DNA from 2 places in the Mesorhizobium sp. BH1-1-4 genome. Region 2 is predicted to be linked to the other one. Evidence: riboswitches for the same ligand, from Rfam matches in the RefSeq annotation. Region 2 holds a riboswitch; the other holds the start of a gene.
The links. A riboswitch is a leader RNA that binds a small molecule or an ion and turns the genes downstream of it on or off. The one in region 2 is predicted to bind thiamine pyrophosphate.

Region 1 (3,206 bases), on a different contig from region 2:
GGGAATAGCGGCGTTGACCACTGCCCGGTGGTTGACAGCTCGCCGCGTTGCTGACCAACTGTGCGGGTTGATTTGATTTTCAGGGGGTGAGCATGCGGAAGATCTACGAAAAGCCCGTGCTGGTGAAACGGGAGAGACTCTCCAGTGTGGCCGCGGCCGGGCCGCTCTCTCCCAAGCCGGGCTGACCGACTGGCCTTTTGGTCCTGCCAGGACGGGTCCGTGAGAGCGCGTGGCGGCAAGCGATGTCTTGCTTCGCCAGGCCTGAGAGATAATGTCTTCCCAGCCTGAGGCCCGTGTCGGCCAACTCAATGCCGTTTTCATAATGGACGTTACTGCCTACACCGGGCCGCTGCTGTCCGGCTGGATCGAGGCGGGCAACCGTATCGGCGCGATCATCGTGCCTGGTTTTCAGCGCAGAGGCTTCAGCATCGGCAATTTTCGACGCAGGCTGAAGCGCTGGTCTCTCCTCAGGCGCTATCTTGGCAACACGCCGGTCAAGGTGATCGAATTCGGCCGGCCTTACGAGTGGAACGAGCTCGCCCGGCAATTGCCCGGCATCGCCGCGGATGTGCTGATCTGCTACGCTTTCCCGACCTTGATCCCACAGCAGGTGCTCGACCTCTTTCCCAAGGGTGGGCTCAATTTTCATCCGGCGCTGCTGCCCAATTACCGGGGTCCGCATCCTCTCCATCGCCTGGTCGCGGACGGCCAGCATGCCGTCCATGGCGGGGTGACATTGCACAAGATGACCGCTAATTTCGACGACGGCGACATCCTCGGGCAGGTGCCGTTCTCCGAAGTGGACTGGGCATCGCGGCGCGATATGGTCGACAGCGTGGCGACCGCGATGCGCGGGTTGGTGCGCGAGGTGGCGCCAGCCTATTGCAGGGGTCTGGTGTCCGGGCTGCCTCAGCCAGCCGGTGATTTCGTCTGGGCGCGACTTGAGCGGCACCACACGATGATCTCATCCGACATGTCGATCGAGCACGTTGCCCGGCTGTGGCATGTCCTGGGTGCCAATCCCGGTATCTATCTGGATGTCGCCGGCCGCAGTGTCAGGCTGGCCTTCGAGGTCAATCGACTTGGCCCGCCAACTGGAAAGGGTCCGGTAAGGCGATGGGGCAGGATCGAGTTCGATCTCGCCGATGGCCGGGTCCGGTACCTCATCCATGGTCGCCTGCTCAAGCGGCTGATGAAAATGCACGCGGTGTTCGCGCGCTCGCAAGCTGGAAAACCGCGGCCTGACATAAGGGTCTTTGGCGCGGTGGATAGCCAATCGCCGCGCGAGGTGTCGCCGGACGGCCCCTAGACCAAATGCACATGAAAACCGCGGACCTGCGTCCGCGGTTTCCATGCCGCGATCGAAAACTACTTGCCGCAGTTGTTGTCGTTCACGGTCGGGGCGGTGGCGTTGCCATTGGCATCCATCTGCGCGCCCTGGGGATTGGTCGGGCAATTCCGGTCCGCATTGGAATTCATGTCGCCCGGCGTGGTGGTCGTGCTGTTGGTTGCGCCCGAATCGATCGTATTGGGCGAGGCCGGCGTGCTTGGGTCCACCGTGACCGACTTGCCGCTGCCGCTGGACCCATCCGCGCCGGCCGCGCTGTTGCTTTGCGCCATGGCGGATGTTGCCAAGGCAATGGTGAAGGCCGAAGCCGTGAGGATTTTCATGAACATGGTCTGTCTCCATCTCTGTAAACTGGTCGCCTGGATCGGTGCCCGGTTTCGCCGAAACGATGAACCGCCGATCTCTCTGGTTTGACGCAAATCCCGACGGAAAACCGCTTGACACTTTTCCTGGAATCGCGTCCGGCGACTGTTGGGACAACCTCTCGGCGCGGTGAAGGTTCCAGATAAATTCCGCGCCGCAATGCCCGACTGCCTTCGCGCTGGCGCAATGCTTTTGGCGCGACCTGCCGAAAAACCGCTTCCCCAACCGATCGAATGGTGCTTTAACGCGGCCATCCACAGGGGTGCTCCGTACGGTCGGGGCTGAGACGGGGGCGGCAAGCCCACAGACCCTAGAAGCTGATCTGGGTAATACCAGCGGAGCGAGGCGGGCGATGTTTTCAGGCGCACAGGTTTCCCTATATCCCATGGCCGACGATTTCGTCGGCGTCATCCTGGGTGCGCTCGGCGCGCTCGATCCATGGCGCGACAGGCTCAGGATCGAGACCGACGACATCTCGACCTTGCTGGTGGGCCCTCCCGAGGTGTTGTTCCCGGCGCTGCGCGATCTTTTCGTGGCCGCCTCCCGCAGCGGCAAACATTGCGTGCTGTCGGCCACCATTTCGCGTGGCTGCCCGGGTGAGCCGGACGATCCGATCTGCCGTTCCGACGCGACAGGCGGACCTGCCGGGCCACTTGGTCCGCGCAAGCAAGCCGCCATCACCGCCGTGCGCGGCGCGCCCGCCACTGGCCAGCCGGCGGCGGCGCAGTTCTCTCTCTATGTGATGGGCACGGACGACCACATGGACGAGATCTATGGCTGTATCGATTTCCTGGAGCAGTCCGGCGTCTACGATCGCTCCAAGAATTTCTGCACCAAGCTGCGCGGCGATGCCGGCGCGATCTTCTCGGCACTCGATGAAGCTTTCTGCCGCTTCGGGCCAGGCGCAGGCCACGTAACCCTCGACGTCACGGTTTCGGCCAACAGTCCCACCGCTGTCTGATCCGCTCGCGCTGGTGCGCGACGGCCGTCAAGGGTCTCACCTCTCGTGGCTTCATCGTCATTCAACCGCCCGCGCCACTTTGCGGGTTTCTTCGCCAAGGCGGCACCGGCCGTGATGTCGGTCGGGTTGCTGCTCGTGGCGTGGGAGCTGTACGCGAATTATTCCGGTATCAAGCCGACCATTCTTCCTGCACCCTTGCGCGTCTTCGAACAGGCGATCCTCAACCGCGAGGCGCTGGTCGACAACGCCATCCCCACCATCCGGGCGACGCTGATCGGCTTTGCCTTTTCTCTTGGCGCCGCCTTCGCGCTGTCGATGCTGGTCGACTTCTTCCAGCCTTTGCGGCGCGCGCTGTTTCCCGTCTTCATCGTCAGCCAGACCTTGCCGCTGGTGGCGATCGCGCCCTTGGTGGTGCTGTGGTTCGGTTTCGGGCTTACGCCCAAGATCGTGCTGGTGGCACTGGTCACCTTCTTCCCGATGCTGGTGGCCCTGGTGCAGGGCTACGAGGCGACCGAGGCCGAGATCGGACAGATG
Region 2 (3,206 bases):
GTGGATGCCGGGACAGGGCTCGCGCCACGAACAGCGCCGGTATCACCGAAAGCAGGGTCGAGAGGGTTGCCTGCCAGAGCGTGAAGCGCACCACGCGCAGCAGGTAAGGATCGAAGGCCGCCCAGGCGCCGGAGAGGTCATGCGCGCCTTCGAGGAGCAGCCCGGCAAAGGCGCCGCCGATCAGCAGCGCGATCCCGGCGAGCGCGACGACGCCGGCGGTGATGCGGGGATCAGACGCGCGTTGCACGCCGCACCGTCAGCAAATGGGCCAAGCTTAGAGCACTCATCTCAGGATGATTAGCCCATAAAACCTACTTGCTCATCACCGCCAGCCATTCGTCCACCCAGGCCTTGCGGTTGGCCGCGACCTCCTCCGGGCTGAACAGCAAGGTCTTGGTCGGCTTGACCAGCTTGTCGAAGGCCGGGTTTAGCGGCTTGTCGGTCTTGCCGGCCGGGAACATCCAGTTGGTCTCGGGGATGGCGTCCTGGAATTTCGGTCCGGTCATGAAGGCCATGAACTTTTCCGCCAGCGGATTCTTGGCTCCCGTGGTGGTGATGCCGGCGACCTCGATCTGCAGGTATTCGCCCTCTTCGAACGACGCGGCCTGGTAGCGCTCGGTATTCTCGGCGACCATGTGATAGGCCGGCGAGGTAGTGTAGGACAGCACCATCGGCGCCTCGCCCTTGGTGAACAGGCCATAGGCCTCGCTCCAGCCCGGCGTCACGGTCAAAACCTTGGTCTTGAGCTTGGCCCAGGCTTCCGGCGCCTTGTCGCCATAGACCGACTTCACCCAGAGCAGCAGGCCGAGGCCGGGCGTCGAGGTGCGCGGATCCTGGATGACAATCTTGTCGTCGGCGCTGCCCTCGACCAGGTCCTTCAGGCTTTTCGGCGGCATCGTCAGCTTCTGCGTATCGTAGACGACGGCGAAATAGCCATAGTCAAAGGGGACAAAAGTATCGTCGCTCCAGCCGCCCGGCACATCGACATCGCTCACCGCGCCATGCGGCGCGAACAGGCCCGTGGCCTTGGCATCGGCGGTGAGATTGGTGTCGAGGCCGAGCACGATGTCGGCCTTGGTCGAGGCGCCTTCCAGCTTGACGCGGTTGAGCAGCGCCACGCCATCGGCAACCGAGACGAACTCGACATCGCAGCCGCATTCGGCCTCGAATGCCTTCCTCACCACGGGACCTGGACCCCAGTCGGCGGTGAAGCTCTCATAGGTGTAGACGGTGAGCTTGTCCTTGGCCAAGGCCGGCCCGGACAAGGCCACTGCCGTGGCTGCGATGAGAGAATATAAAATTGCGCGCATCGGCGCCTCCTTCGTTTGCGTTGAAAGGAATTGAGGCGTCGGACTGTCCGAAACGTCTAATCCCTCCGCCGGTACAAACCGGATCAGGTTCAGCGGGTTGGCGAGACTGCCTCTCAGCCGGCCCGCGAAATTCGCGTCCGGCACCCCGTTAGAGCGTTCCGACACATAGGCCGGCCCGAAGACCCGCGCAAGTGGGAGTTTGCCGCCTTCCGTTTCCCGTGCCGGGCTGGTAAGGCGACGGGATATGAGCATATTCACCATCCTGCTTGGCGGCGATCTCATCCGCACGCCCCGGCTCGACCGCCAGGTCGAAGGCTCGCGCGTCATCGCCGCCGACGCAGGCATCGGCCATGCCCGGGTGCTGGGCCTTGTCCCGGAATTGTGGGTGGGCGATTTCGATTCGGTTCCGGCCGATCTGCCTGCTGACCTCGCCGCCGTGCCCCGCCAGACCTTCCCGGCGGAAAAGGACAAGACCGACGGCGAACTGGCGATCGCGGCGGCACTCGGGCACGGGGCGACCCGTCTCGTGCTGGCGGGCGCCTTCGGCGGCAAGCGCGCCGATCACGCCTTCCTGCATCTGGCACTTGGCCTGCGGCTGGCCGAGGCCGGAACGGATGTGCTTTTGACCAGCGGCGCCCAGGAGGCTGTCCCCTTGCTCAACGGCAGGGCGAGCTTCGATTATGCCGACGGCACGCTGTTTTCCATTCTGGGCTTTTCCGAACTCTCCGGTCTGACCGTCACCGGCGCCAAATGGCCACTCGACAAGGTCGAGGTGGCTTTCGGTTCGTCGTTGACCATTTCCAACGAGGTCAACTTCGACAAGACCGGGGGCCGCCTCGAGATAGCGCTCGGCAACGGCCGCGCGCTGCTGCTCGCCCATCCCTATCCCTCACCTGAAAGCTGACATGGCCCCGCCTCTTCTCAATCTCGACGGGATAAGACTGACTTTTGGCGGCACGCCGCTGCTCGACGGCGCCGCCTTGACCGCGTCGGCCGGCGACAAGATCGCGCTGGTCGGCCGCAACGGGTCGGGCAAATCGACGCTGCTCAAGATCGCCGCCGGCCTGATCGAACCGCAGGACGGCGAGGTGTTCCGCCAACCTTCGGCGACGGTGCGCTATCTGCCGCAGATGCCCGACATGGACGGTTTTGCCTCAGTGCGCGCCTATGTCGAAGCCGGGCTCGGGCCTGCCGACGATCCCTACCGCGCCAGCTATCTGATGGAACATCTCGGCCTGTCGGGCGAGGAGCGGCCAGCAGACCTCTCCGGTGGCGAGGCCAGGCGCGCCGCTTTGGCTCGCGTAATGGCGCCGGAGCCCGACATTCTGCTGCTTGATGAGCCGACTAACCACCTCGATCTCTCGGTGATCGAATGGCTGGAAGAGGAACTCGTCCGCACGTCCTCGGCGCTGATCGTCATCTCGCACGACCGCCGCTTCCTGGAGCGCGTGTCGCGCGCCACCGTCTGGCTCGACCGTGGCCAGACCCGTCGGCTGGATAAAGGTTTTGGCCATTTCGAGGAATGGCGTGACGTTGTGCTGGAAGAAGAAGAGCGCGAACAGCACAAGCTCGGCCGCCAGATCGTGCGCGAGGAACACTGGCTGCGCTATGGCGTGACGGCACGGCGCAAGCGCAACATGCGACGCCTCGGCGAACTGCAGACCATGCGCCAGCGGTTTCGCGGTCATCGCGGCGCCGAAGGCAGCGCGACCATGGTCGCCAGCGACGCCGCCGAGTCCGGCAAGCTGGTGATCGAAGCGAAGAACGTCGAGAAGAGCTTTGGCGACCTCACCGTGGTCAAGGGCTTCTCGACCCGCATCCAGCGAGGCGACCGCGTCGGTCTGGTCGGGCCAAATGGTGCCGGCAAGACGACGCTTCTGAAGATGCTGACCGGCG

Region 1: another riboswitch for thiamine pyrophosphate. It lies ahead of LB569_RS11350 (Ykof family thiamine-binding protein); the one in region 2 lies ahead of thiB (thiamine ABC transporter substrate binding subunit).

Annotation. Positions count from the first base shown of each region.
Region 1 covers NZ_JAIUIN010000005.1:28,669-31,874, forward strand. The annotation lists gene LB569_RS11335 (putative RiPP precursor) at 93-185, shown strand; gene LB569_RS11340 (formyltransferase family protein) at 272-1,309, shown strand; gene LB569_RS11345 (hypothetical protein) at 1,373-1,762, shown strand; TPP riboswitch at 1,960-2,073, shown strand; gene LB569_RS11350 (Ykof family thiamine-binding protein) at 2,064-2,672, shown strand; gene LB569_RS11355 (ABC transporter permease) at 2,787-3,206, shown strand, end outside.
Region 2 covers NZ_JAIUIN010000006.1:327,039-330,244, reverse strand. The annotation lists gene thiP (thiamine/thiamine pyrophosphate ABC transporter permease) at 1-247, opposite strand, end outside; gene thiB (thiamine ABC transporter substrate binding subunit) at 312-1,310, opposite strand; TPP riboswitch at 1,354-1,468, opposite strand; gene LB569_RS14435 (thiamine diphosphokinase) at 1,555-2,214, shown strand; gene LB569_RS14430 (ABC-F family ATP-binding cassette domain-containing protein) at 2,216-3,206, shown strand, end outside.